DNA from 3 places in the Geobacillus sp. JS12 genome. Region 2 is predicted to be linked to each of the others. Evidence: predicted binding sites of a transcription regulator. Region 2 holds the regulator's gene; each other region holds the start of a gene.
What was found. Region 2 encodes Rex, which represses fermentation and respiration genes when NADH is low (regulators of the CRP and FNR family bind a similar motif). Its sites were predicted from a motif close to TTGTGAAATATTTCACAA; they were not measured.
Positions count from the first base shown of each region.

Region 1: the regulator Rex is predicted to act here: its motif matches at 5,522-5,539, upstream of ric (iron-sulfur cluster repair di-iron protein).
Region 3: the regulator Rex is predicted to act here: its motif matches at 5,482-5,499, upstream of A0V43_RS01175 (DUF2249 domain-containing protein).

Region 1 covers NZ_CP014749.1:240,035-249,966, forward strand. Annotated here, with positions in the region: gene A0V43_RS01280 (ABC transporter ATP-binding protein) at 1-422, shown strand, start outside; partial or broken gene A0V43_RS01285 (ABC transporter permease) at 409-1,487, shown strand; gene A0V43_RS20090 (hypothetical protein) at 1,567-2,052, shown strand; partial or broken gene A0V43_RS01295 (Crp/Fnr family transcriptional regulator) at 1,992-2,703, opposite strand; gene modB (molybdate ABC transporter permease subunit) at 2,925-3,587, shown strand; gene moaA (GTP 3',8-cyclase MoaA) at 3,641-4,666, shown strand; gene ric (iron-sulfur cluster repair di-iron protein) at 4,753-5,460, opposite strand; gene A0V43_RS01315 (molybdopterin molybdotransferase MoeA) at 6,025-7,284, shown strand; gene mobB (molybdopterin-guanine dinucleotide biosynthesis protein B) at 7,281-7,781, shown strand; gene A0V43_RS01325 (molybdenum cofactor biosynthesis protein MoaE) at 7,778-8,245, shown strand; gene moaD (molybdopterin converting factor subunit 1) at 8,242-8,472, shown strand; gene A0V43_RS01335 (YwiC-like family protein) at 8,478-9,206, shown strand.
Region 2 covers NZ_CP014749.1:3,384,435-3,394,366, reverse strand. Annotated here, with positions in the region: gene groES (co-chaperone GroES) at 1-214, opposite strand, end outside; gene A0V43_RS16740 (CPBP family intramembrane glutamic endopeptidase) at 570-1,304, shown strand; gene A0V43_RS16735 (YdiK family protein) at 1,301-1,480, shown strand; gene tatC (twin-arginine translocase subunit TatC) at 1,662-2,405, opposite strand; gene tatA (twin-arginine translocase TatA/TatE family subunit) at 2,426-2,578, opposite strand; gene A0V43_RS16720 (redox-sensing transcriptional repressor Rex) at 2,596-3,237, opposite strand; gene moaC (cyclic pyranopterin monophosphate synthase MoaC) at 3,253-3,741, opposite strand; gene A0V43_RS16710 (ABC-F family ATP-binding cassette domain-containing protein) at 3,838-5,763, shown strand; gene tsaD (tRNA (adenosine(37)-N6)-threonylcarbamoyltransferase complex transferase subunit TsaD) at 6,085-7,098, opposite strand; gene rimI (ribosomal protein S18-alanine N-acetyltransferase) at 7,095-7,547, opposite strand; gene tsaB (tRNA (adenosine(37)-N6)-threonylcarbamoyltransferase complex dimerization subunit type 1 TsaB) at 7,507-8,247, opposite strand; gene tsaE (tRNA (adenosine(37)-N6)-threonylcarbamoyltransferase complex ATPase subunit type 1 TsaE) at 8,244-8,702, opposite strand; rRNA gene rrf (5S ribosomal RNA) at 8,935-9,051, opposite strand; rRNA gene A0V43_RS16675 (23S ribosomal RNA) at 9,414-9,932, opposite strand, start outside.
Region 3 covers NZ_CP014749.1:215,355-225,286, reverse strand. Annotated here, with positions in the region: gene A0V43_RS01200 (molybdenum cofactor guanylyltransferase) at 1-383, opposite strand, end outside; gene A0V43_RS01195 (DUF2249 domain-containing protein) at 488-721, opposite strand; gene A0V43_RS19640 (hypothetical protein) at 850-1,017, shown strand; gene A0V43_RS01190 (hypothetical protein) at 1,458-2,147, shown strand; gene A0V43_RS01185 (nitric-oxide reductase large subunit) at 2,455-4,818, opposite strand; partial or broken gene A0V43_RS01180 (Crp/Fnr family transcriptional regulator) at 4,819-5,313, shown strand; gene A0V43_RS01175 (DUF2249 domain-containing protein) at 5,551-5,790, shown strand; gene A0V43_RS01170 (DUF2249 domain-containing protein) at 5,787-5,996, shown strand; gene A0V43_RS01165 (membrane protein) at 5,993-7,243, shown strand; gene A0V43_RS01160 (metal-sulfur cluster assembly factor) at 7,266-7,568, shown strand; gene A0V43_RS01155 (Fic family protein) at 7,759-8,508, shown strand; gene A0V43_RS01150 (hypothetical protein) at 8,589-8,834, opposite strand; gene A0V43_RS01145 (heavy metal translocating P-type ATPase) at 9,065-9,932, opposite strand, start outside.

The DNA.
Region 1 (9,932 bases), 580 kb from region 2:
TCATTCGCGAATTGAGCCGCAATGAAGGCATTACCGTTCTTTTGTCGTCCCACCAATTGCACCATGTGCAGCAAATTTGCGACCGGGTCGGCTTGTTCGTGGGCGGCCGGTTGTTGGCCGAAGGGAATATCGAGCGCCTGGCGCAACAACTTTTTTTGCAAGATGCGTACGTCATTCACGTCGCCGCCTCGCCGCTCGATGACCGTTTGATGGCAAAAATTGAAGCGATTCCGGGCGTCAACAAGGTTGAACGCACGGAAAACGGATTGGATGTATATTGCCAAACCGATGTGAGCGCCGCCATCAGCCAGACGATCATCGAAGCCGGATCTTCGCTGTTCCATCTCAGCCGGCGGGATTTTGGACTTGATGAGATTTATCACCGCTATTTTGAAGGGAGGGATGGACATGAGGGCGAGTAACGAAGGGCGATGGGCAAACGATGTTTTTTCATATGTGAAAAGATGGAGCGAACGGCTGAAGGCGGGTGCGCCGGATGAGAAGAAACGGGCAAGAGGGGCAAACAGCGCCTTTTCGGCCATGGTCAAAAAAGAACTGGCCGATTATTTGACGAGTTGGCGCATGATCATTTTAATCGCCCTCATCTTGCTTACTTGCTTCGGGTCGCTGTACACAGCGATGACGGCGATTCGCGACGCGTTAGATTCTTCGGACGAAGCGAAAGAAATCGCGAAAGGCGCCTACTTGTTTCTGAAACTGTTCACCGTCTCGGACGGAACGTTGCCTTCGTTTCTGACGTTTGTCAGCTTTCTCGGGCCGCTGCTCGGCATCGCTCTTGGATTTGACGCCATCAATTCGGAGCGGAATCGGGGGACGTTAAGCCGGCTCATGGCCCAGCCGATTCCGCGCGATTATGTGATCAATGGCAAGTTTGTCGCGGGTCTTTTGTTGAACGCTGTGTTGTTTTTCTCTCTCGGTCTGCTTGTGACGGCATTGGGCATTTTGATCTTGGGCATTCCACCCACGTTCGAGGAATTTGCCCGCATCATATGCTTTTTGTTGTTATGTCTTGTGTATATCGCCTTTTGGCTGAATCTCGGCATTTTGTTTTCCGTCGTCTTCCGCCAGGCGGCGACATCCGCGTTGTCGTCGATGGCCGTTTGGCTGTTTTTCAATCTCTTCTACTCGATGATTGTGGAAGTGTTTGCGAAACCGTTTTTGCAGTCTGACGCCATTACGTCCGTCGAGCAGGCGGTCGGCCGTCAAGAGTTGGTGCTTGGCCTCATGAGATTGTCGCCGAGCTACTTGTTCAATGAATCAACAACCGCCTTGCTTTCGCCGGACGTCCGAACGCTAGGGATCGTCACGGTGGAGCAAACGGCCGGCGCTGTTGCGGCCCCTTGCCATTTTCGCAAAGTTTGCTGCTCATTTGGCCGCAGGCGACCGCGCTCATTGCCGCCACTCTCATCTGCTTTGCGATCGCGTATTGGTTGTTTATGAGGCAGGAGATACGGGCGAGTGGGTGAGAAAACAAGTTGTTTGCCGCAGACGGGGCGGAAGAAATGTGTGCGCCCAACAGCGTTTCTTATCTAAGGGGGGAGAACGATGAAACAAAGGATGTCTTCGTTATTGTCCGTCGCGTTAGCCGCTTCGCTTCTGGCCGCATGCAGCAACGGGGGAGGAGGAGAGGCAAAGGCGGAAAATAAAAACGGAACAGCGGCAACTACGCAACAGTCTGCTGCGAACATGTTAGCGGCGCATAAAGGAGTGAACCAAGCACCGGTGCCGTTGAAAATGGAGCGGATCGGTCTGCATGATGTCCGCGTCGAAATGACGGCGCAAATCACTGACATTGAAATTGACAAAGGGAAAACGCATTATACGGCGGTGAAAAGAAACAGAAGTGATTCGCATCACAACCGACAAGAAAAAAAGAGCGTCCGGCGTGCCGAGAACAACGGCCGGCCGGGCGCTTTTTTCATCAGTGTCCTGAGACGGCTCGATCCGTTTTGTTGTCCTTGGCGTTTTGCTCACTCAATGCAGCAAATATCCGCCGGGCAATCTTCACATTGGATTTCCGCTTTCAAATAGTTTAAATCATGAACCGTAATTTTCCCCCGCTTCATCGAGATAATCCCTTCCTGTTTTAAGGCGTTGAGCATCCGATTGACGCTTTCGCGCGTCGTGCCGCAAAAGTTGGCTAAATCTTGGTTTTTCAATGTGACATCAATAAAAATGCTTCCGTCCTCAAGCGGGACGCCATAACTGTTGCAAAGGCGGATGAGCGTTGAATAAAGCGCCCCTTTTTTGCCGTTCATAATTAAGTCGCGAAACTTCGTCTGCGTCCGCCGGGCATGCTTGCTGATCCAGCGCATATATTCAAGGGTAAGGGGCGGATTGATCAGCAGCTGCTGTTCCAGTTCCTCTTTGTTTATGACTGCCGCTTCGCCTGGCTCTATTACCTTGGCCGTCAACAAGTAGCGTGCATCGTTCGTAAACAGCGTCAATTCACCAACGATTTCCCCGCTTCCGCAAATGCGGAAGCACATTTCTTTTCCGTCCGGACAAATTTTGCTCACTTGCACTTTGCCGGAAAGAATCAAGTACAGCTCATTGGCCGGCATCCCTTCTTGGAACAAAAAGGAGTTGCTTGCGAAGTGGAATCACTTTTTTTGACGACTGCAGCAACGAACGCAAGCGGGAGAAATCACGATTCATGGCAGTGCGGCTCTCACCGTGCATTGTCGACACCTCCATTTGTTCGACTACTTCTATTGTAAAAAACATCACAGCGGGAGAAAGTGAAAAAAATCATCAGTTGCCCCTTTTTGTGCGGGTTGTCACAAATTTTTCTAAATCGGATTTCTGCGCATATATGATACAATCAATGTGAGCAGTATCACAGCATATGGCTGCTCATTTTCGTATAGTGAGATGGAGATGTAGCAGAGAAGGGTTGATTCATGGCGGAATTTTGGTCACCCGTTTGGTTATCGATAAACGTATCGCTTCTTGCCGGCGTGATCGTCGCGATCCTCGGGACAGCGGCGGCGAGACGGATGGCGCGCCGCCGGTTTCGCGGCAAGACAGTGGTGGAGACGGTGTTTATGCTGCCGCTTGTATTGCCGCCGTCGGTCGTCGGGTTTTTGCTCGTTGTCTTGTTTGGGCGTCATAGCCTAATCGGACAGCTGGTGGAAAGGTGGTTTCACACAACGATATTGTTTACGCCCGGCGCAGCGGTGATCGCGGCGGTTGTCGTGTCGTTTCCGCTCATGTATCAGGCGGCCAAAGCGGGGCTGGAGGCCGTCGACCCCGCCATTGAAGGAGCGGCGCGCATCGACGGGGCGAACGAGCGCCAAGTGTTTTGGCATATTTCACTGCCGTTGGCTAGAAACGCTTTGTTGTCCGGAGCGGTGCTGTCGTTTGCCAGAAGCCTCGGGGAGTTCGGCGCAACGCTCATGTTTGCCGGCAACATCCCAGGCAAAACGCAAACGATCCCGACCGCCGTCTATATGGCGATGGAGTCGGGGCGGATGGAGTTGGCGTGGGCATGGGTGGCGGTCACGATTGGATTGTCGTTTAGTTTATTGTCTTGTGCGGCGAAACTAGGCCGTTGGCAGCGATAAGGAGCAGGCCGTTGGAACATCACGCGGCCATGATATGGAAAGGAGGGAGCGCCATGGAAGAGCGCGACCGGGTGACGATCGCCGACCGCCTGTCCCGCCCGTTGCGCGATTTGCGGCTGTCGGTCATCGACCAATGCAATTTTCGCTGCGTCTACTGCATGCCGGCGGAGGTGTTCGGGCCGAATTTTCGCTTTCTGGCGGAAGACCAGCTGTTAACCGTTGACGAAATGGCGCTGTTGGCGGAATGCTTTGTCGAGCTTGGCGTTGAAAAAATCCGCCTGACCGGCGGCGAGCCGCTGCTTCGGCGCGATTTGGATGTGCTTATTGAGCGGTTGTCCATGATTCCCGGCTTGCGGGACGTTGCCCTTACGACAAACGGCATCCATTTGGTGAAATGGGCGAAACGGCTGAAAGCGGCCGGGTTGAAGCGCGTCAACGTCAGTTTGGATGCGTTGGATGATGACATTTTCCGAAAAATGAACGGCATTGGCGTCGGCGTCACCCCGGTGTTAAAAGGCATCGAAGCCGCCCTGGCGGCGGGGCTCGGCGTGAAAGTGAACATGGTCGTCAAAAAAGGATGGAACGACTCGCAAATCGTGCCGATGGCGGCTTACTTTAAAGACTTGGGCATTCCGCTCCGCTTGATTGAATTTATGGATGTCGGCACGACGAACGGCTGGGATTACTCCCATGTCGTGACGAAAAAAGAGATGTACGAGCAAATCAACGCCATGCACCCGCTCGAGCCGATCGAACACGAGTACTTCGGCGAGGTGGCGAGCCGCTACCGCTACGTGGGCACGGACGTGGAAGTCGGCTTTATCGCCTCCGTGACCGAAGCGTTTTGCCAAAGCTGCACGAGGGCGCGCATTTCCGCCGACGGCAAGCTGTATACGTGCCTCTTTGCCTCGAAAGGTGTGTCTTTGAAAGAAAAACTGCGCGCCGGGGCAGGGAAAGAGGAGCTGAAGGCGCTCATTACAGCCGTCTGGAACCGGCGGACGGACCGCTATTCGGAAGAACGGACAGCCGAAACGGCGAAACAACGGCCGAAAATTGAAATGTCGTATATTGGAGGGTGAAAAAAACGGGAGCGCTCTTTCCGTAGAAGAAGCGATCCCGTTTTTGGTTTATGTTTTCGGAAGTGCGAATCGGCGTCTTTCTTCCTTTAATTCTTCACCGCCGCCAACACGCGCGGGAAGAGGATGTTGTTTTCCAAATGGATGTGGGTGAACAAATCGTCTTCAAGCGCCGCGAGCCGGCTGTAGACGAGCCGGTACGTGCCGCATGCGTCTTCCGGCGGGGTGAAGTCGTTGGTGATGTCGCGAATGTCTTTGATGAGATCGCCAGCGGCGTCATGCTCATGGACGAGTTCGCGAACGGCCTGCTCGACCGCCTCCCGGTTTTCCGGCGACGGGTTGTCGGCGAATTGCAAAATGAGTGGGAATGCGCCCGTTTCCTCCTTAATCAAGTGTTGCTCAAGCTCCGTTTTTAACTCATGGAACAGTTTATGCACCCGGGAAAGATGCGGGTGATGCATGCCGTGCACGCGCAACACTTTCGTGACATACGGGCTGAGCTGCGGCAGCTCCTCGTTCAAATAGCGGTGGTGCGTGTTGATGATATGCTCGACCAAGTCGGCTAGCGGAGCTTCACTCCAGTTTCCGGACGGCTTGTTTTGCGCCTCCGCGTAAAGGGTGTTCAGCTCGCGAAGGAGCGCTTCGCCGTCCAGTCCGCGCTCTTCGATGGCCTCTTTTAACGGGCGCTGCCCGCCGCAACAAAAATCAATCCGCCGCGCTTTAAACAAATCCGCTGCTTTCGGAAAGACCGTGACAATATCACCAATCAACGATTGTTCGGTAAACTGCTGTTCCATTTCGGATCCCTCCATCACCAAATCGTTACAGCTTCAGCATACCTTGTTTTGGACGCCAACGTTGTGACACATCTCACACAAACGAAAAAGTGGACAACTAAGGAAATGTGATGAACATCACAACAGTGGCTCCCTTCTTTCCTGTACAATAAAACGGACGATATAAATTGGCTCTTCACCAAAAGTGGTACTTGATTTTTTCTGAACATACTCTATTTACGCTTGTGAGGGAAAATCAACAAATCAGTGATTTTTGCACATCTTTGTGCAGGAAACCGTATTGCTTGTCAAGTACATGTTGTGGTGAAGAGCCTATAAATTGTGAATGTGCTGCATAGAAGATGTGAACGGCCGAAAAAAGAGGAGGAGTCAGCATGTGGCTGCTGGCCAAGGCAAGCCGCTGGGAGGAAGAAAAAGATGATTTTGCAACATATTGATGATGCCAGCGTCGTTGATGAAAAATTGGACAAAACCATTAAGCAGCTGCAAGATTGGAAATCATTGTGATAAAACGATAAAATGGGCTTAGTGAAGTGAATGAGGGAAAGAAAGGGGAGAACACCGTTGGTCGAAAGACGAACCCCCATTCCCGTAGCGGAAGCCATCACCCGGGTGATGCGTTACGCTGGGAGAGGAGAAGAGGAGATCGTGCCGCTTCGCCAGTCGTATGGCCGCTATTTGGCGGAAGATTTGCGCGCCGATCATGACGTGCCGCCGTTTGACCGCTCGCCGTATGACGGATTTGCCATTCGCGCCGCCGACTCGGAAGGAGCGGGGCTGGATCGTCCGGTCGAGTTTGAAGTGATCGAAACGATCGGCGCCGGGCAAGTGGCGAAGCGGCCCGTCGGCCCGTTTCAAGCGGTGCGCTTGATGACCGGGGCACAAATTCCGGAGGGGTGCGATGCGGTCGTCATGCTCGAGCTCGCTAAACAGTACGAGCGGGATGGAAAAACGTATATGGCCATTAAACGCCCGTTCCGTCCCGGCGACAACATCTCGTTTCAAGGAGAAGACGCCAAAAAGGGACAGCAGCTTGTCGAAAAAGGGACGCGCATCAATCCCGGGGTGGCGGCGCTCTTGGCGACGTTCGGCTACGCCGAAGTGAAGGTGGCGAAAAAGCCCCGGATTGGCATTTTTGCGACCGGCAGCGAACTGCTCGACGTCTCCGAGCCGCTCGTGCCGGGGAAAATTCGCAACAGCAACGCCTACATGATCGAGGCGCAGGTGTTCAAAAGCGGCGCCGAGCCGATTTATTTCGGCCAGCTCGCCGACGACCTCGATGCGTGTTTTCACGCTGTGCGCCAGGCGCTCGATCAAGTGGACATGCTCATTACGACCGGCGGCGTTTCGGTCGGGGATTTCGATTATTTGCCCGCCATTTACAAGCGGCTCGGAGCGAACGTGTTGTTTAACAAAATCGCCATGCGCCCGGGAAGCGTGACGACCGTTGCGGAACGGGACGGCAAGCTGCTGTTCGGCTTATCCGGCAACCCGTCGGCGTGCTACGTCGGGTATGAGCTGTTTGTCCGCCCGGTCGTGCGCACGCGGCTGTTTTCGGCCAAGCCGTATTTGAAAAAAGCGAAAGCCACCCTTGGCGCCGATTTTCCGAAGCCGAATCCGTTCACCCGCTTCGTTCGCAGCCGGGTCGAGGCGATCGATGGTCGTCTCATCGTCAAACCGGTCGGCATGGACAAGTCGAACATCGTCACCTCGCTTGCCTTTGCGAACGCCTTGATGGTGCTGTCGGGCGGAACGAGAGGGTTTGCGGTTGGCGATGAGGTCGAAGTGTGGCTTCTTGATGACGATGAGGGGTCAAGCGAATGAACGTCTGGCAAGTCGTCGGCTATAAACATAGCGGCAAAACGACGCTTATGGAAAAATGGGTGGCGGCCGCGGTCCGGGAAGGATGGCGCGTCGGGACGGTGAAGCACCACGGCCATGGCGGCGAGCCCGCGCGGCCGGAAGGCGTCGATTCCGTCCGCCATGAGCGGGCCGGGGCGGTGGCAACGGCGGTGGAAGGGGACGGGCTTTTGCAGCTTCATCTCCGCCGCCCGTTGTGGCGGTTGGATGATATTTTGGCGATCTATGCGCCGCTTCGGCTCGATCTCGTGTTGGTCGAAGGCTACAAACAAGAGCGGCACCCGAAGGTCGTGCTCGTCCGCACTTGGGAAGATTGGGCATCGCTTCAGCACCTCGCCAATATCCGCGCCGTCATCGCCTGGGAGCCGCTCGAAGGGCCGCTAGCGCACCCGGTGTTTTCGTTGGCCGATGATGACGAATATATTCCATGGCTCATGAACGAGGTGAGAACACGAACATGACAGAACCGTTGTTTGCCATTACCGACCGGCCGATTTCGGTCGAGGATGTGATGAAAAAAGTGATGCGTCCGGAAGCGGGGGCGGTCGCTGTCTTTGCCGGCACGGTGCGCGAATGGACAAACGGCAAGCGGACGCTCTTTTTGCAATATGAGGCGTACGTGTCGATGGCCGAGAAAATGCTCGCGCAAATCGGAGCGGAAATTGCGGAGAAATGGCCAGGGGCGAAAACCGCCATCACCCACCGGATCGGGCGCCTTGAGATCGGCGACATCGCCGTCGTCATCGCCGTTTCTTCGCCGCACCGCGCCGAAGCGTATGAGGCGAACCGCTATGCCATTGAGCGGATCAAGCAAATCGTGCCGATTTGGAAAAAAGAGCAATGGGAGGACGGAAGCGTCTGGGTGGGCGACCAGCTTGAAACAACGGCGTATCCGTCCGGAAAACCGGAGGTGAAAGAGGAATGATCCGTCTATTGTTTTTCGCCCATTTGAGCGAGCAAATCGGCGAGCGGGAAGTGATGTGGCCGCACGTTCCGGAAACGGTGAAAAAACTGAAAGACGAAGTGGAAGAGCGCTACGGCATCTCGCTCGGGCGCGTCATGACAGCGGTTAACGAGGAGTATGTCCGCGACGAAGCGCCGCTTCACGCCGGCGACACGGTCGCCTTTATTCCACCGGTAAGCGGAGGATGAGACGGATGGCGAACAAAAGCAAATGGGTGATGCCAAAACAACACGGCGCCTGGGCGATGCTCATCATCCCGTTTTGGCTCGGAGCGTACGCCGGTGGGCTTTCGTGGATTCACGCGCCGCTCTTTGTCGCCTGGCTTGCGCTCTATTTGGCAACGTATCCGCTCTTGATGGCGGTGAAAACGAAGCGGAAAGAGCCGTACGTGCCCGCTGCCGTTCGCTATGGCGCCATCGCCGCGCCGGCCCTGGCCGTTTCCCTTTGGCAGCGGCCGACCCTTGTTCTCTTCGGATTGGCGATGATCCCGTTTTTCCTAGTAAACACCTACTACAGCAAGAAAAAGAATGAGCGCGCCTTTTGGAATGATGCAGCCGCCATCGCGGCGTTTTGCATCGGCGGCCTCGCCGCCTTTTACGCCGGACGCGGGGCGTTGACAATCGAAGCATTTGAACTCGCCCTGTTTTCCTTCCTCTTTTTCATCGGCAGCACGTTTTACGTCAAAACGATGATTCGCGAAAAGAAAAACGAGCGGTACAAATGGCTGTCATGGGGCTACCACGCCTTGTTGATCATCGGCCTCATCGCCATCGGCGAGCCGTTCGCCGTTTTGGCCTATGTCCCGAGCGTCATTCGCGCCGTCTATTTATATGGCAAGTCGCTGCCGATCATGAAACTCGGCATGCTGGAAATCGCCAACGCGGCGTACTTTTTCATCGCGATGATCGTGCTTTACTCTTGAACGAACCCCAAACGGGAGGCGGCCATGACCGTTTGGGGTTTTCTTTTGGTTAGGCGGTATTGCTTTTTCACTGCACAAGCATGATGTGAAATGGGCGTGAATTCCTTGTAACGGTTTTGCAAAGGGTCGTTTCAAAAGCCTACCTCTTCTTCTATGCTCGTTCTCAAATAAATAAAAATTAGAACATGTCGATTCACTTCAAGTAGACTTTCGCTAAGTGTTCGGCTTCCCAGTGGTTCGCGTGGAAGTCACTCAACATGAGTGGGAAATCAATTGTTTTCAATTCTGGCAATCCTAGTGGTGTCGAAAGCCCTTACGAGACTTCCTTAATGTTGATTTCACCGCTAACATTATGGCCAGGATCTCGTCAGTGCTTTCTCTTTTGTCACTAAATCACAAAATTTGGTGATGAGCCAAAAAACAACTCGATAAAGCTTAAAAATCTTACTTTATGCGACAAAGAAACAAACAATTCAAATTTTTATTGACAATTTTAGTAAAGGCGAAATATAATCTAATTGTATCTCAAAGCGGGAACAAGGTGATTGAAATAACAGACCTAGAATTTCTTAAAAGATTAGAAACTTCTGTTCGGCTCTTCACCAAAAGTTGTACTTGATTTTTTCTGAACATACCCTATTTACGCTTGTGAGGGAAAATCAACAAATCAGTGATTTTTGCACATCTTTGTGCAGGAAACCGTATTGCTTGTCAAGTACATGTTGT
Region 2 (9,932 bases):
TGCCCGCATATTTCGAGAAGATGATGCGGTCGCCGACTTCGACTTCCGGCGCGATGCGTTGGCCGTTATCGAGCACGCGGCCTGCACCGACAGCAACAACGCGGCCTTCTTGCGGTTTTTCTTTCGCCGTATCCGGCAGAACGATGCCGCTAGCCGTTTTTTCTTCTGTTTCCACGACTTCAATGACAATGCGATCGCCTAATGGCTTCAACACGGGAAACAACCTCCTTAACGATAGTTTTCGCCGTTCTTATTAGCACTCGTCACTATTGAGTGCTAACACACTTATAATATTAATGAACTTCTTTCCGTTTTGCAAGTAGGAAATGCAAAAAAATAACGGTTTTTCTCTCCTAAAGAAGAAAGAGCAAAAGGAGCCGGTTGTTTTGCCTCTACTCCCCATCCGCGCGGAGCCCGTTTTCATTATTTCACATTCCTCGGACTGATAAACGGCTCCGATTCATTTTTTTGCGGCGGTGAAGTGGGATGCGAGGATGCAGTTTTCTTACTATTTTCGCTATACATGTGCTACAATACGGATATAATTTGAAATAAAAGGGGTAGAGGGTTTGAAACGCAACCACTGGTACGTCATCATCACGTATATCGTCATGCAGCTGTCCGCCTTTGTCGGCGTGCCGCTTCTTCGCGCCCTCGGCGTCGGCCAAGGAACGGAAAGCCGCCTCGAAGCCGCCAAACTGGCTTCCGGGTATTGGGCGATCATTAGTTTCCTGCTCGCTTTTGTCATTGTCCTATGGCTGCTCCGCGGTGACCGCAACGAACGAATGATGCGGCGGCTGCCGCTTGGTTCCTCGTGGATGTGGGCGGTCTTGGGCGTCTTTTTGGCGCTCACGGCGCAAAGCATCGCCGCCAACATCGAATGGCGGCTGCTCGGCATCAAACCAGGGTCGGAAAATACAAGGCAAATCATCGATATCATCCGCCTGACGCCGCTGCTTATCGTCGTCACCTCCATCATCGGCCCGATTTTGGAGGAGATCATCTTTCGCAAAATCATTTTCGGCTCGCTTTATGAAAAATACAACTTTTGGTTGGCGGCGCTTGTCAGTTCGCTTTTGTTTGCCATTGTCCATATGGAGCCGGAACATTTGCTTCTGTACACATCCATGGGGATGGTATTCGCGTTTTTATACGCGAAAACCGGACGCATTTTCGTGCCGATTTTCGCCCATGTCTCCATGAATACGTTCGTCGTCGCCATGCAGACGCTGTTGGCCGACAAAATTGAGAACATGATGCGCCAGTCCGAGCTGCCGCTCGCCGTTTGGAGGGTTTGGCTATGATGCGAAATCCTCGGCTGTTTTCGCTTCTGTATTTCGTCTTAGGCTCAATGTTTACGTATTTGGCCATCGAAAGTGCTCATGAAACGGTTTGGAACGTCTCCACCATCGCTTTAGCGGCGCTCGCTGCCTTTGATTTCGGCACCGCCCTTCGCCTTCTTTTCGCCTCAAAACGCTGACCCCTTCCCGTGATTCGGACGGGAAGGGACCAGAACATCAATCTCATGACGGCGATCATATTGTGAAAATGGAAACAAAAAACAAGAGGCCGGCCTCAAAGTCCTGTTTTGTGGCTTTTGAGACAGCCCCTTCGTTTGGCCCGGCCTTGCTCGCTTTCCTCTTCATGTTTTTCCTCCCGCCTCACTCATTGCCTTCCTCCTCGGCTGCTCGCTGCGCTTTCCGATAGCCGATGCGCGCCACCCAAATGCTTCCTTCATACAAAATGGTGAGCGGAATCATGACGATCACTTGCGACAGCACATCCGGCGGCGTAATGACCGCCGCTAAAATAAGCAGCGCCAAATACGCATACTTGCGGATGCGAACAAGAAGCTGCGGCGTAATAAGCCCTAAGCGGGTGAAAAACAACACGACGATCGGCAGCTGAAACACGATGCCAAACGGCAGCACGAGCTGAAGCAAAAACTGAAAATATTCATTAATGCCGATCATTTGTTGAACCCCTAGTTGGTCAGCCAGCTGGCTCATAAATCGAACGACAAACGGAAACAAGACGAAATAAGCGAAGCTGACGCCTGCTAAAAAAAGAACGATCGACGCCGGGATATAGCTTAACGTCACTTTCCGCTCTTTTTCATACAGACCGGGGCTGACAAACGCCCAAATTTGATACAACAGCACCGGAGCCGATAGCACAGCCGCGATGACAAAGGCAAACTGAAAATACACTTTAATCGGATCGGTGAGGCGGAAGGCGTTCATGGTCAAATGCTTCGCCTCGGCCGTTCGCTGCAAATACAAAATGACATCATCGACAAAAAAGAAACTAACGACAAGCGCCGCAGCAAAAAAGATGAGCACGATGATGAGCCGTTTTCGCAGTTCACCCAGATGCTCATACACCGACATTTCTTTGTCATTCATTGTTTCTCCATCCTGCCTTGTCATCGGTCGTTTTTCGTTTCTTCGTCATCAGCGAGCCCTTTTGTGGCGTCTTTAAACTCGCGAAGCGACTGGCCGAACGACCGCCCTAATTCCGGCAGCTTTTTCGTGCCAAACAGCAACAAAATCACAGCAACGAGCAACAAATATTTCATGTGTTGTTCTCTCCTTTTTACGATGGCGATGGATAGTTTTTCAAAAAATAGACGAGCGACTGCAGCTCAATGGCTAAATCGATATGATGGACGCGAATATGGTTCGGCACGTTCAACCGCGCCGGAGTAAAGTTTAAAATGCCTTTAATTCCTTGCGCGACAAGGCGGTCGGTCAGCGCTTGAGCCGCGGCGGCCGGCACGGTTAAAATGGCGACCGGGATGTTTTCGTGAAGCCGCTCCTCCAACTCATCGAGATGATAGACCGGCACCCCGCCGACTGTCGTCCCTACTTTCCGCTCATCGACATCAAACGCCATCACGATTTTCGTATTGTTGTTTTTCGAAAAATTATAGTTTAAAAAGGCGGTGCCTAAATTGCCGACGCCAAACAAGGCGACTTCGGTCACCTCATCCTCTTCAAGCGTCCGGCGGAAAAACGACAACAAATAATGGACATTATACCCGTATCCCTTTTTGCCAAGCGCGCCAAAATAGGAGAAATCACGGCGGATCGTCGCCGGATCGACTTTCACCGCCTCGCTCAACTCGGCAGAGGAGACGCGTTGCTTGCCGGAAGCGTGCAAGTTTTTCAAAAACCGATAGTAAAGCGGCAGCCGTTTGGCGGTTGCCTGCGGAATTTTCGGTTGTTCGTTGCTCATGATCTCATCCCCTAGCTAATCGGTTTTCCGTCGGTAATGGCCAGACTTCCCGCCCGTTTTTTCGACCAAATACGTCGGACCGATGACCATTCCTTTATCAAGCGCCTTGCACATATCGTACACTGTCAACGCACAGACCGAAGCGGCCGTCAGCGCTTCCATTTCCACTCCTGTGCTCCCTTTCGTTTTCACCGTTGCCGTGATGACGAGCTTATGCGCTTCTCCATCGTTTTCCCAAGCAAAAGCAATGTCCACACCCTTTAACATAAGCGGGTGACACATTGGAATAAGGTCAGCTGTCTTCTTCGCCGCCATCACCCCCGCCACTTGAGCGACGGCGAGCACATCCCCTTTCTCGATCGCATTGCTCGTCATTTTTTCGTAAATTTCCCGGCTGACAGTCACGCTCGTTTGCGCCACAGCCACTCGCACAGTATCTTCTTTGTGCGTAATATCAACCATTTTCGCGCGCCCTTGTTCATTGAAATGAGTGAACGATGACAATACAATCTCCTCCATTTATACACTATACACGATTTTTCATCATTCGTCTTTGACCGTTTTCGCGACTTGCGTTAAACTATTCGCGAGGTGACGGACATGATCATTTTGCAAGTGCACGGGCTCACGAAATATTTCGGCGCTGACCTTATTTTATCGAATATAAAACTAGAAATACAGTCCCGCGACCGAATTGCCCTTGTCGGCCGCAACGGAGCGGGAAAATCGACATTGTTGAAAATCATCGCCGGTGAACTCTCTTTCGACAGCGGCAAAATCATCAAACCAAACCATATCAAAATCGGCTATTTGGCGCAAAACAGCGGGCTCGACTCGCCGCGTTCCATTTGGGACGAAATGCTTGAGGTATTCACCCCGCTTCTCGGACTCGAAAAACAGCTCGCCGAACTCAGCATGCAACTCGGCGACCCGGACGTACTCGCCGATCCCGCTCGCTATGAAAAAACGCTGAAAATGTATGACGAGCTGCAAGAACAATACAAAGAACAAGGCGGCTACCAATACGAAGCCGACATCCGCTCCGTTTTGCACGGGCTGCAGTTTTCCTCATATGATTATAAAACTACGCCGGTCTCGTCGTTAAGCGGCGGACAGCGGACGCGGCTTGCCCTTGGGAAATTGCTGTTGTCCAAGCCGGATTTATTGATTTTGGACGAGCCGACGAACCATTTGGATCTTGAGACGCTCGCCTGGCTGGAGCAGTACTTGCAAGCCTATCCCGGTGCCGTCCTGGTTGTTTCCCACGACCGCTACTTTTTAGACAAAATCGTCACCGACGTATACGAACTGTCGAATGCCACGCTCAAACACTATGCCGGCAACTACAGCCGCTATTTGGAGTTGCGGGCCGAGCAATACGAACAAGAGTTAAGACGGTACGAGAAACAGCAAGAAGAAATCGCCCGACTCCAAGACTTCATCCAGCGCAACATCGCACGTGCCTCGACGGCCAAACGGGCGCAAAGCCGGCGAAAGCAACTGGAAAAAATAGAACGGCTCGAACGGCCTGTCGGCGATGAAAAATCAGCCTCCTTTTCGTTCTCGATCGATCGACCGAGCGGCTATGAAGTGCTCACCGCTGAAGACATAGCCGTTGGCTATGACGACGGTGCACCCATCATCCGCCAAATCAGCTTCCGCATCACGCGCGGCGAAAGCGTCGCCCTAGTCGGGCCGAACGGCATCGGCAAGTCGACATTGCTGAAGGCGATCGCCCGAAAACTCCCTATCCAAACAGGAGAGCTCCGCTACGGCGCAAACGTCCAAATCGGCTATTACGATCAAGACCAAGCTGATTTGTCATCGAACAAACGGGTGCTTGACGAGCTGTGGGACGCCTACCCCGAAAAGACGGAAAAAGAAATTCGCACCGTGCTCGGCAACTTCCTGTTTTCCGGCGATGACGTTTTAAAACCGGTCTCCGCTTTAAGCGGCGGGGAGAAAGCACGCCTTTCGCTCGCCAAGCTGATGCTGCAAAAAGCAAATGTCCTTCTTTTGGACGAACCGACAAACCATCTCGACCTTGACAGCAAAGAAGTGCTCGAGCAAGCGCTCATCGACTACCCGGGAACGATTTTGTTCGTTTCCCACGACCGCTATTTCATCAACCGAATCGCAACAAAGGTGTTTGAACTTTCCAGCGGAGGCCTAACGGAATACTTAGGCGACTATGATTACTACATCGCCAAAAAAGAAGAAATGCGCGAATTGGCGCTCCTGAACGTCCGCCCGACAGAAACGGCAAGTGATTCTGCCAAAACGACATACGAGCAAGAAAAAGAGGAAAAAAAACGACGGCGCCAGCGCCAACGCCGCTTGGATGAAATCGAAGCCGAGATTGCAGCGCTTGAAGCACAAATCGCTGAGATCGAGCAAAAACTTTGTGATCCATCCGTTTACGGCGACTATGAGACGATGCAACGATTGACGCAAGAAAACGACGAGCGGAAGCAGCGAGTCGAAACGTTATTGGCCGAATGGGAACAGCTTTATACTTCACTATAACCGACAACCCGCCTCTAGTTTCGGCGGGTTGTTCTTTAGTTAGTCACATTATCCACAAAAGAATCCACAATTTCCACCATGGAATATAAGTTATTCACCAACTTTTCCACATTATCCACAAAAAACATCTTCCTTTTGCACAAAAATCGCTGTGTATTGTTTTTCTTATGTTGATCATGTTTTACCGCTTTTTCCACATTGTCCACAGATTTGTGGATAAAAATATACACAAACTTTTTTCACATGAAAACAAAAAGGACGATCCGTTTGCCTGCCGCAAACGGATCGCCCTTCGGTGTCTTTCGCGTTTCAGCCAACTGCCTAGACAAGCGGCAAGCTTGGATTGGCGTTGAGCGCCAAATCAGCCCGCTTTCCTTGTTGATATAACACTGTTCCCGCAACGGCAATCATCGCAGCATTATCGGTGCATAGCGATAACGGCGGGATGACAAGCTCCACATCGGGGAGCTCTTTCATTTTATCCTGCAGTGCAGCCCGCAGCCCGCGGTTGGCCGCCACCCCCCCGGCGAGCAGCACTTGCCGTACGCGGTATTCTTTGGCGGCCTGCACCGTTTTCGTCACCAGCACATCGACGACGCTGGCCTGAAAGCTCGCGGCCATCTGTCTCGGATCGATCTCCTCGCCGCGCTGCTTCGCGTTGTGGAGCGCATTGAGAACCGCCGATTTTAAGCCGCTGAAGCTGAAATCATACGAACCTTCCTCAAGCCACGCTCGCGGCAAATCAATCACTGGCTCTCCCTCATGAGCCAGCCGGTCGATGTGCGGTCCTCCTGGGTACGGAAGGCCTAAAGCCCGCGCCACCTTGTCATACGCCTCACCGGCAGCGTCATCGCGCGTTTCACCGATCACCGCAAAATTCCCATGCTCCTTCATGAACACGAGTTCCGTATGACCACCGGAAACGACGAGCGCCAACAGCGGAAACTTCATTTCAGCCACTAATTGATTGGCGTAAATATGACCGGCGATATGATGCACCCCAATAAGCGGCAATCCATGGGCAAACGCTAACGCTTTCGCCGCGTTGACCCCGACAAGAAGCGCTCCGACAAGCCCCGGTCCGGCCGTCACCGCCACCGCATCAAGGCCCGCAAACGATACGCCGGCCTGCTGCATCGCTTCTTCAATAACGAGCGTAATTTGCTCCACATGATGGCGGGAAGCAATTTCCGGCACGACGCCGCCAAACCGCCGATGGCTTTCCATTTGCGACGCCACTACATTCGATAAAACCTCTCTTCCGTTTTTCACGACTGCTGCCGCCGTTTCATCGCAGCTCGTTTCAATGCCTAATACATATACGTCCTCATTCATCTCAGCTTCACCCACATGACTAACGCGTCTTCAAAGTTATCCGGATAATACCGTTTGCGAATGCCTCCGTTGCGAAACCCTAGCTTTCGGTACAGCGACTGGGCAACATGATTGGACACGCGCACCTCAAGCGTCATCGTCGCCGCCCCGTGCTGCCTGGCCATGTCCATCAAGCGCCGCATGAGCGCTTCACCAAGCTTTTGCCCACGAAACTGCGGCAACACGGCTACATTCGTCACATGCGCCTCATCGATGACAAGCCACATCCCACCATACCCGATGATCCGCCCGTTGTACACCATGACGATATATTTGGCGTAGCGGTTGTACATGAGCTCGTTGTAAAACGATTCACGGCTCCAAGGCGAAGTAAACGATGCCCGCTCGACTTGCACGACTTCATCAATGTCATGAATGGTCATTGGCCGAAATTGAACATTGATCCCCATCGTTCTGTTCCCCTTTTTGTTTCGCGAGCCATTTCGCCTCCGCCTCGGCAAGGCGGAGGTAGTTCGGCACAAACACATGGGCGTTCTCGCGCTCTTTTTGTTTGCCTAGCATCACCAACTCGCTCGGACGCGGCAACGCCAAAGACGACGGAGCCACGTGAACCCGTTCGCCTAAATGACTTCGAAACAAATCACGATATAGCGGTGCATCCGCACCAATGAACAATACATCCTCTTCCCGCTCGCTCAACCGACGCGCCCACTCATCCGCCGCCACAATCCGATCCTCCTCAAGGCAGCGGAGCGCACCGCCTTCGTAGCGATAAAGCCCCGTGTAAATTTGTCCGCGCCGTGCGTCAAACAGCGGAACGATCACCCCAGGAAAATAACGGCCATTGGCGGCGAGCACCTCAAGGCTCGACACTCCGGCGATCGGAATACCGAGCGACCAGGCAAGCGTTTTCGCAATCGTCACGCCGATCCGCACCCCGGTATACGACCCCGGCCCTTTCGCTACAACGATTAAATCGAGATCTTTTGGAGCAACGTCACATCGTCGAAGCAACAACTCAATGGCTGGCATCGCCCGGGATGAATGGTCTTTTTTCACATTGGTGATGAATTCCCCTTTCACGACATCACCATCTACCAACGCAATGCCAAGCGGCATATTCGATGTATCAATTCCCAATACTTTCATGACGGAAAAATCTCCTTGCACAACTGTTCATAACGCTCCCCCGACGGCTCAAAGCGAAGCAACCGCTCATCGCCGCCACGATGAAACAAGAAAACGGTCAGCCGTTCCTCAGGCAACTGGCCGGCGATCAAATGCGCCCATTCAACAACCGTGACGCCATCGCCAGCAAAATATTCGTCAAATCCAAGATCTTCCCATTCATCTTCAAGTCGGTATACATCCATATGATAAAGCGGAAGCCGACCATCATATTGCTTAATAATGGTAAACGTCGGGCTATTGACCGTTTGCGTAATGCCCAGCCCTTCAGCAAGACCTTTCGTAAACGTCGTCTTTCCCGCCCCGAGATCACCTTCTAATGCGATGACCATTCCCGGCTCAAGATGTTCCGCCAGCCGGCGGGCCACCGACTTCGTTTCTTCCGGAGAATGCACCAAAATTTCAATTTTTTTCATTTTGTTCTACCTTATCCCCTTTTATCATCTTCACTCTTGCTTTTGAAATTGTATCATATCCGAACATCTTGCCGCCACTTCCAAAACGAAAAATAGGCATAGGAGAAAAGGAAAAACAAAAAGGACGATCCCGCGCAGCCTTTTGGCTCGCTGACAGATCGCCCTGTTGCGCAATCGCCCCTAAAAAGAAAAAGGGAATGAGGCGTGTCGAAACTCCCTGGTGAATGAAGCTGCCTAGCAGCGACCTACTCTTGCAGGGGCGCTGGCCCCAACTACCATCGGCGCTGGAGGGCTTAACTTCCGTGTTCGGGATGGGAACGGGTGTTTCCCCTCCGCTATAGCCACTAGGCAAGCGGTTGGATTTTGACATCATTTATTATACTTGAAAAACAAACAATGTCAAGAAGGAAATTCATTCCTTCAAAACTAGATAACCGTCGGAAGAAGCCGCTCGCCTGCGCTTTTCGCATTGTCCAGCTCCGGCTCGCCGCCGCTCGGGGTCAAATAACCTTCGCCTTCGGGATGTGAACATCCCTGCAGGCGAAGAACATTTGCCCGTCGCGGCGACCCGCTCGCCTGCGCTTTTCTTTGTCCAGTTCCAGCGCCTAGCTCTCTTCTGCCAAATAACCTTCCCCCTCGGGGTGCAAGCACCCCTGCGGGTGAAGAACATTTGGCTTCGAGAGCTAATCGCGGCGCTTTCACTTTTCTCACTAGGTCAAGCCCTCGATCGATTAGTATCCGTCAGCTCCACGTGTCGCCACGCTTCCACCTCGGACCTATCGACCTCGTCATCTTCGAGGGATCTTACCCGCCTAACGCGGTGGGAAATCTCATCTTGAGGGGGGCTTCACGCTTAGATGCTTTCAGCGCTTATCCCGTCCGCACATAGCTACCCAGCGGTGCCCCTGGCGGGACAACTGGTACACCAGCGGTGCGTCCATCCCGGTCCTCTCGTACTAAGGACAGCTCCTCTCAAATTTCCTCCGCCCGCGACGGATAGGGACCGAACTGTCTCACGACGTTCTGAACCCAGCTCGCGTACCGCTTTAATGGGCGAACAGCCCAACCCTTGGGACCGACTACAGCCCCAGGATGCGATGAGCCGACATCGAGGTGCCAAACCTCCCCGTCGATGTGGACTCTTGGGGGAGATCAGCCTGTTATCCCCGGGGTAGCTTTTATCCGTTGAGCGATGGCCCTTCCATGCGGAACCACCGGATCACTAAGCCC
Region 3 (9,932 bases), 550 kb from region 2:
AGCGGGACGATGGCATCAACCATCGGATCGATATGAGAAGCAAGCCGCTCTGTCACTTCCCTCCGCATGTACGGCATGTCGCACGGCAAGACGAATACCCAGTCGGCTCGGCTCTGTTCCATGACGGTGTAAAGGCCGGCCAGCGGCCCAGAACCACGGTAACGCTCCACATCAAGCAGCACCGGGATGTCCGTTTGCCGGCGGAATTCATCGACAAGCGACGGGTGGCTGACGATGTACAATTCATCCGCGATCGGATCGAGCGCCGCGACCGACCAAGTGAAAAACGGAGCTCCTTCGTGCAGCGCAAACGCCTTCGGCCGCCCGAATCGGCGCGACTGGCCGCCGGCGAGCACCGCTCCGGCAATCGTTTGTTTCATCATGCTTCCCCTTTCCGGACATCCATCGTTTGTTTTTACCGTACCATACCAACCGGCGAAAAAAAAGATTTCCGCCTGCAGACGGAAATCCCAATGGAGCGGATGATTTATTTTTTGCCGATGGCGACCCGCCAGACGTCCGGCCCTTCCTCTAAGTACTCCCATGTAAACTGATCCGGACGCTCCATCATGAATTGGTATTGCAGCGGACGCGGGTCATGGTCATTGACAAGCTCCATCACTTCCCCCGGCTTCAAACTGTCAAACAGCCGAAAAATTGCCGGATGGCGATCGCGCGGCGGATAGTCCGGGGCGTGGATTTTGGCGGCAAATTGGTTCATAACATTGGCCTCCTTTGTAGTATAATGAATTATATACTTTATCATAACCGCTTGAACCTTGGGGGTAGTGACGAGCGTCACAGCCCGAAGGTGAACATGTTCAATCCCCATGAAAGGAGAAATGGCGGTTGGAAGAGCTTGTTGGCTTTTGCGCGCAATGCGGCAAGCCGATCCATTGTCTGCATGGGTTTTTAAATGGCGTCGTCAGCCGAGAAACAGAGACGTTGTACTGCTTTCCGTGCCATGACAAGCAAAAGGAAAACGAACACACCACGCCGGACAAATGCCACAAGTGATTGAAAACGTTCACAAACGAAAGGGGGCTGACCCAAAAATCCGCTAAAAAGCGGACTTTTGGAGTCAGCTCTTTCTTTATGAAATCGTGTATTGATCATGAACGATTCCGACTAAATCCCATGTTTCACCTTAATAAAGGAAGTTCGATTTTCGTCAAAACAATGCCGCTGCCGGGATTAACATGACCGTACGGGCTAAAACGCACTCCTTTTCCTGGACGGATGCAAAGCGACAATGACCCAAAACGTTATGTTCAAATTTCTGTGAATCATTTATAATATGAATGGGGAACGATGATCCTCATTTGTTCTGCGCTACAATCCCATCCCTTTCCTCAACCACTTACTCTACACGCTCGTTTCCCCAGTTCTCAAAAGAAAGGAGCGATTCATCACCACCCGCTTTCCCATGGCTACTGTATAAGAAGGGAGGATTTTCCTTGGAAGCGATATTGAAACAAATTTTGGACAAGCTCCAAATTATCGAACAGGAAGTAAGCGACGTCAAAACAAACATGGCAACGAAACAAGAACTCGAAGAAGTGAAGCAAAACTTCACAACAGAGCTTGAGGATATTAAAGCCAACATGGCAACGAAACAAGAGCTTGAAGAAGTGAAGCATAGTTTCACAAAAGAGTTCGAAGACATTAGAGCCAACATGGCCACCAAACAGGAGCTCGAAGAAGTAAAACAAAGCTTCTCAAAAGAACTAGAAGATATTAAAGCTAACATGGCCACCAAACAAGAACTTGAAGAAGTGAAGCATAGTTTCACAAAAGAGATCGAAGACATCAAAGCCAACATGGCCACCAAACAAGAACTTGAAGACATCAAAGCCAACATGGCCACCAAACAAGAACTTGAAGACATCAAAGCCAACATGGCCACCAAACAGGAGCTTGAGGACGTAAAGAACAACCTAATGAAAGAATTAGATCATGTCAAAGCCAATATGGTCACGAAGCAAGAGTTTGCTTTCGTCCAACAAGCAGTGCTTGAAACAAATGAAATCGTTAAGAAAATAGAACAAAACATGGAAAAGCACGAACGGATTTTAGATCTTCTTTCTAGGCGTTCGATTGAACAAGAAGCGGCAATTTCCAGCATTCGTCTTATTAAGGCACCATAAGCAAGGAGAGAGCATCCCTCCCTACCTTTCTTAGGTGCGGCGGCCTTTATGTAAGAAAGAAGCTCGACCATTTCGTGAACTACATGAGCCATATGATCCAGTGGAATGATATCGCCTGGCAACGTGAGATGATTCATGGTACACTCTTCAAAAATTATGATGATGTTTCATAAACAAATCGCTCCTTTTCCGGCGATAGCGGTTATGATAACTCTATTCTGCCAGAAAACGAACGATTCTCTTCTATTTTCGTGTAAAAACGGGCTAATCCCAAAACGCATTCGCGTTTTGGGTCAGCCCGTTTTTGTTATTCTTCCTCCGCCAAATTCGCCGCCGGCAGCTCTTCCCCTTCGCCGTGAGTTGGTTTGCGCAAATGGAACATCGCTTTGATGGCAAAGACAAGCAAGGCGGCGACGCCGATTAAAAAGATCGTATCCGGAACGAAGCGGACAAGCAGCAAATTTTGTACGACATCTTGTTGCAAAAACGAAGGCGAACGGGACGCCCAATAGCCGTGTTCAAACGCTTCTTTGATTTGCAGCACCCCCACCGGGAGAAGCGTGATGAGAACCATGCCAGCCAGGCCGATGTTCAGCATCCAGCAAGAGAATTTCAGCCATTTGTCGTTCCATGCTTCCGGTTTGACGATGTTGCGCAGCGAGTAAAGGAGCACGGCGATCGCAAACATGCCATACACGCCCATCATCGCCGCATGGCCGTGGGTCGGCGTTAAGAATTGCCCATGTTCAAAGTAGCTGACCGCCGGCAAATTGATGAGAAAGCCGAACACCCCGGCGCCGACCAAGTTCCAGATCGCTGTGGAGATCAAAAACCAGAATGTTGCTTTATACGGGAAGTTGACTCCGCCGTCGCGCATCATTTTGTATTGCTCGTACGCTTCCAAAATAAGGAGCGTGAGCGGAATCACTTCGAGCGCCGAGAACACGGCGCCAAGGGCGATCCAGATTTCCGGTGAACCGTTGTAGTAATAGTGGTGGCCGATGCCGATCACACCGCTGCCCAATAAAATCGTAAATTGGAAGTAGAGAGCCCGGACCGTCGATTTTTTCGTCACGAGCCGCAGCTGGACGAGCAAAAACCCGATGACGACAACGGCGAACACTTCGAAAATGCCTTCGACCCATAAGTGGATGATCCACCAGCGCCAAAAGTCAGCCATCGTAAAGTTCGTATCCGGTTCGATAAAGAACGCGAAGATGTAAAAGAACGGAACGGCGATGGCTGAGTAAAACAGCAAGTGAATGAGCCCGCCTTTGTCGCTTTCTTGCTTCAGCCCTCGTTTGACGCCGCGGAAGACGATGAACAGCCAAAGCAGCATGCCCACGACTAAAATGATTTGCCAAACGCGGCCGAGCTCAATGTATTCCCAACCTTGATGGCCAAACAGAAACCATTCGTTCCCTAAGTAGCCGTTGACGCCTAGCCATTGGCCGATCATGCTGCCGCCGACAAGCACGACAAGCGCCCAGAAGAGCAGATCGACGAGCAGCCCTTGCTTTTTCGGCTCTTGCCCGCCGACAAGCGGAGCAACGAAAATCCCCATGCCAAGCCAAGCAGTGGCAATCCAGAAAATCGCCAGCTGCAAATGATATCCTTTGGCGATGTTAAACGGCAACAGGTCATGGATCCATTTGATGCCAAAGAAGCTGTCCGGTTCCGTATAGTAGTGGGCGAGCAGCGCCCCAAACATCGCTTGCACGAAAAAGAGCGCGGCGACGACAACGAAATATTTGCCCGCTTTCACTTGCGACGGAGTAAGCGGCTGCCGCCGCAAGTCGATGACCGGAAACTTCCCTTCAGCATACGCTTCTTGCATGCTTAACTGATAGCGGTGGAACACGTACAAAATAATCCCGATGAACAAAATCAAAATCGTGACGCTCGCGCCGCTCCACCAGACAGCCGAGAACGACATCGTATTGCCGGCGTCTTCATAGTCCGGCCAGTTGTTGGTGTATGTGATCTTGTCTCCAAGTCTTGGCGTGCTGGACAGCCAGGCGGTCCAGAAGAAAAAGTCGGCAATTTGCTTGATTTGGTCGCCATCCGCCACCCAGGCACGGTTCGATTTTGGCATGTCGCTTTCTTTGATCAATCCTTTTTTCAATCCCCAGCCGTCGCCATTGGTGAAGACATCGCGGTAGTAGTCGCGCACTTTTTCCAACCCGTATACTTGCGCATCCGTCAGGACGAGAACATCCGTAACCGGGTTGTAGCGGTTTTTTCGCATTTCCTTGATGACTTGTTCGCGGATGATCGTTTTCTCATCGGCGGTTAAATCGGCAAACGGTTTGTGATACCGCTCTTTTGCTTTGTAATCTTGCATGCCTTCCGTATAAATTTTCAACGCTTCCGCCGTATAGTCCGGCCCCATATACGACCCGTGTCCAAGCACGGTTCCGTAATCCATCAGCCCGTATTTTTGGAAGACGGCCTGCCCGCCGATGATCGTTTCTTTCGTCATCAACACTTGGCCATCTTCACTGCGCACTTCCTTCGGCCTTGGCGCCATTTCTTTAAAAATCCAATACCCGCCGACAAGCAGGACGGTGAAGCTGATCACAATAGTGAAAATGAGAATCGATTTGAGAAAACTGTTGGTCGTTTGCCGCCCCGGCCGCATGTTGGGGCGAACGGATCGATGAACTTCCATATAAGCGGAAAAGAACAAATCATCTCGATTTTGCAGACGGGAGAAATGTTTCCGCATGCCGGCTTTTTCTTAAAAGGCACCTATCCGGCCCACGCCGAAGTGGTCGAGGAAGCGACATTGATCGCGATCCCGATCCACGATTTCGAACAAGTGCTGATGGCGAGCCCTGAACTTTGCATAAAACTGTTCCGCGTCATGGGCGAAAAAATCGTCGACTTGCAAAACCGGCTTGAGGCGCAAGTGCTCCATAATACGTACGAACAAATCGTGCTGCTTTTGTTGCGGTTGACGCGCACGAACGCCGTCAAGCAAGGGAAATGGCATCGGCTCACCGCCCATGTGACGAACCGCGAGCTGGCCAACATGATCGGCACCGCCCGGGAAACGGTGAGCCGCACGTTGAGCCAGCTGAAACGGAAAGGGCTGATTGACGTCGACGAACACGGCTTTTATTTGATTGACCGCGAAGGGCTCGAACAAGAAATCTTTTTCTAACTCCTTTTTCCCCATCGTCCGGCACCGGTCGGGATGCGCAATGGAGCTGATGGGGTTTCCTTTCAAACACTTGGGCAAGCCCATCTTTCTGAAACATGCTATTCCGCCCTTTCAAACGAAGACGAAACCTTTTTTCCAAAGTGGAATATGTCATGTTTCGGCCGAAAGATGTGAGCTATATCACAACATTCCGCAGTGAAAATGATTATCATGATAGTCAAAAAGGAGGGAAAGCGCATGGGTGTGACGATTGAACTCGATGTGCGCGAAGATTTGCGGCAGAAGCGGGAACCTTTTGAAAAAATTATGAACGCCATTAAGCCACTCAAACCGGGCGATACGTTCATTTTGCACGCCCCGTTCAAGCCGCTGCCGTTGTTTCCGATTATGAAAGCGAAAGGATTTACGTATGAAGTGGAACAAATCGAAAAAAAACATTGGAAAGTAACGTTTGTGAAGCAGGGGGATGACCGATGATCCTCGATAACCGCGGACTCGAGCCGCTGCAACCGATGATGCGGACGCTAGCCGCCCTCGCGAAGCTGAATCCTGGGGAGACGCTGACGATCATTAACGACCGCCGCCCGATGTTTTTGTACGAGCAGCTTGATGAGCTCGGCTACCGGCACGAGACGGTCGCACGCGAAGACGGCAGTTTTGAAATCCGCATTACGAAAGGATGAGCAACGTGTTTCCTACTCGCACGGGGACAGAAACAGACGTCCGTCTTCCGTTCTCGTTTATCATGTTCGCCGTGTTGGCGTTCGCCGCGTCGCAGCTTATGTTGCTTGGAGCGATTCCCTCACTTAGCAGCGGCGCGTTCCGGTTGCCGTTCGTCTGGGCGGCGGCCCACCTGGCGTTGCTTGGCTTTGCGTTGATGACGGCCATGGGGGCGATGTATCAGCTCGTTCCGGTCGCCTTTTTGACGCCGATTTGGAGCGAGCGGCTCGGCTTTTGGCAATTTGCAGTGACAGCGGCCGGAATTGTCGCATTTGCCGTAAGCCTGGCGGCGGCGCCAAACCGGGCGTTTCTTCCCAGCTTGTTGCTTTTGCTTGGCATCATCCTATTCGTCTGGCAAATGGCGATGACGTTAAGAAAACAAGAAACGAAAAATATCATGACGCTCTTTGTCGCCACGTCACTGTTGTTTTTGCTGCTGACGGCGGCCGCCGGGGGGCTCTTGGCGTTTCACTTTTTCGCCGCCAAAGGCGCTAACAGTCATGAAGTGGTGTTCGGCTTGCATGTGCTGTTCGGGCTGTGCGGCTGGTTCACACTGCTCATCATAGGCTTTTCGTACAAAATGGCGCCGATGTTCTCGCTCGCCCACGGCTTTTCGCTGCGGCCGGCGCGTTACGTCTATGCGCTGTACATCAGCGGGATTGCGGTGGCGTTCGCCAGCTTATTCTTGCGAAGCCACGCATGGCTTATAGCCGGTGCAGCCTTGCTCATGAGCGGATTCGTTGTTTTCGCCTGGCATATCCGCGCCATTTTGCAAAAGCGGATGAAAAAAACGCTTGACCGCCCGTTCCGCTTTTCTCTTTCGGCCATCGTCATCGGCCTCGGGCTGCACGTTGCCGCCTTTGCCGCCATCGTTGTCGGCAGCGGACGGCTGCTTGGCATCATTGTTTATCTATTCATTGTTGGCTGGATCCTGTTTAGCATCATCGGCTATTTGCTCAAAATCGTGCCGTTTTTATGGTGGACGCATCGCTACAGCGAAAAAGTCGGCCAACAACACGTGCCGACGTTAAGGCAAATGATGAATGAGCGAGCCGTCACCGTCCAATGCCGCCTATGGCTTTTCGCCCTCGCGCTGGCGGCTGTGGCGCTTGCTGTCGCGAGCGTGCCGCTGTTCGCCATCACTCAAGTGCTGTTGGCTGGATTAAGCGTTGCCTTTGCCGGAACGATTTTAACGGTCTTCCGAAAATAAGCGAATGAGGAGGAAAAGAACGATGGATGTCCGCAAACTTGCCATTCAACAGCTGAAAACGGTCCTTGATCCGGAGCTCGGCATTAACGTCGTCGATTTAGGGTTGATTTATGACTTAAAAATCGAAGATGGGCATATCAATGTCCTGATGACGCTCACGACCCCGGGCTGCCCGCTTCACGACTCGATCGCCGGCGGCGTCAAACGGGCGCTCGAGCAAATCGACGGCATCCGCGACGTGCGCGTCCAAGTGACATGGAACCCGCCATGGACGCCGGAGCGAATGAGCGAAGAAGCGCTCCGGCAGCTTGGGCATTTTTCCTGAAACGGTCCACTTTTCCATCCCTTTTCGCCGTTCGCCCGTGTTGGGCGGACGGTTGTTTCATTGTCCTGCAACTGCTGAACACTCCCCGCCCTTTATTTTTGTATCGTATAGAAAAAACGAGAGCCATCGCTTGGCTATTTAAAGGAAAAACGAATCGAGGCCGCGAATCATATACCAAGAGGTGAGAGCGATGTTTGCTAAAATCGACGAGCTGAAACAACGGTTGGATGCGTTGCGCCCTTTGCCTCCAGGGTTGGTGAAAAACTTGCGGGAATCATTTCGGATCGAATGGACATACCATTCTAACGCCATCGAAGGCAATACGTTAACCTTGTTAGAAACAAAGCTAGTCGTAGAAGAAGGGATTACCATTGGTGGAAAACGACTCAAGGAACATTTGGAAGCGATTAACCATGCGGAGGCGATTGACTTTATTGAAGAGTTAGTCGCAAACAAAGAACATTTGACCGAGCACGTGTTGAAACAGGTCCATTATTTAGTATTAAAGAGCATTGACAATGAAAATGCCGGGAAATATCGAACATACAATGTGCGCATTTCCGGCAGCTCGTACACCCCCCCTCACTTTTTGCATGTACAAGATGAAATGAATCGATTGTTTTCTTGGTATGAAACGAATCAATATGCTCTTCATCCAATCGAACTGGCGGCTCGTTTCCATTTTCAGCTCGTATCCATTCATCCATTTGCTGACGGAAATGGACGAACTGCCCGCTTAATGATGAATTTCATTTTAATGCAGCATGGCTATCCGCCCGCTATTGTGAAAGCAAATCCAGAGCAGCGCCGGAAGTATTACGAAACGCTGGAAAAAGCGAGCGTCGAAGGCGAGGTCACTCCGTTCATTCAATTGATCGCCGCATGTGTCGAAGAAAGCTTGCGCCACTATTTGTACGCGTTAGGGATGGAAGACGAATGAAACAGTACAAGAAAAAGACACGGAAGTGGACATGATTCCGTGTCTTTCTTGCTCCAATTCTAAGGTTGGCATTTGATCGGCTATTCAAGCAACACGTTCCACAACCATGCCATCAAAGGAACGATGACAAAAAAGGCCAAGGCGATGCATCCGACATATTGAATCCACCGGGGAAATCCTCGCCAATCGAGGGCTTCCCGCTTCATCGCCCCTCCCGCAGCGATCCGATCCAACTCTTCGGTCGGCGAAAACACCCGGTCGTCCACCCGTTGAACCTCTTCTATCCGTTGTGTTTCATGCCTCTCTTCTTCTCGAGATCCCTTCATGCCGCCCCCTCTTCCCCATGATTTTCCTGAACAGGCCAAAACGTTTAACAACTGCCATCCCAAACGTTCGACCTAATCAGCGGTTGGCATTTTCCTCTTTCATTATACCGTCTCTCATCGTCAGAAAGCACCCATATTTTCCACGCCTTTCATGAGGGAAGACCAATGCACTCCTTCGAAGTTGAGAGAGGCGCCGAAGCAGTCCTTTCCTCGCTGCCCGCAGCCCCGTCTCATTCTTTCACCCGCAGCAGGCGCATGCTGTTGAATGTCACGAGCAGCGTCGCGCCCATATCGGCGAACACCGCGAGCCAAAGGGTGAGCCAGCCCGGGACGGCGGCGGCGAGCGCCAACGCTTTGAGTCCTAAGGCGACGGCGATGTTTTGCCGGATGACGGCAAGCGTTCGGCGCCCAAGGTGGACGGTGTACGGCAACTGGCGCAAATCATCGGCCATGAGCACAACATCGGCTGTTTCCAAGGCGGCATCCGTCCCCGCCCCGCCCATCGCCACACCAATATCGGCCGCGGCCAAGGCAGGGGCGTCATTCACCCCGTCGCCGACCATGGCGGTCATGCCGCAACGTTCTTTCAGCTCGCGGATCGCCGCCAGCTTCTGTTCCGGAAGGAGCTCGGCGCGAATATCAGATACACCCGCTTGACGACCGATGGCCTGTGCGGTTTGCTCGTGGTCGCCCGTCACCATCACCACTTCCGCCACTCCAAGGCGCCGCAGCGCGGCGACCGTTTCCGATGCGGACGGCCGCAGTGGATCGGCCGCGGCGATAAGACCCAACAGCCGATCGGCGGTGCCAACGGCCATCACCGTTTTTCCTTCGCTGCGGAAAACAGCGATTTGTTGTTCCACTTCATCCGGCCACTCCCCGATCAAGCGGGTGAACAAGGCCGGGCTGCCGATATAATACGTTTCGTTTCCGACAGCGGCCTTGACTCCTTTTCCGGTCAACGACTGAAACGCATCAACTGGCGCGCCAAGAAACGGCGCTCCCTCCTCTTCCGCTTGGCGGACGATGGCTGAAGCGAGTGGATGCTGCGATCGTTTTTCGATCGCCGCCGCCACCGCCAGCAGTTGTTCACGGCTC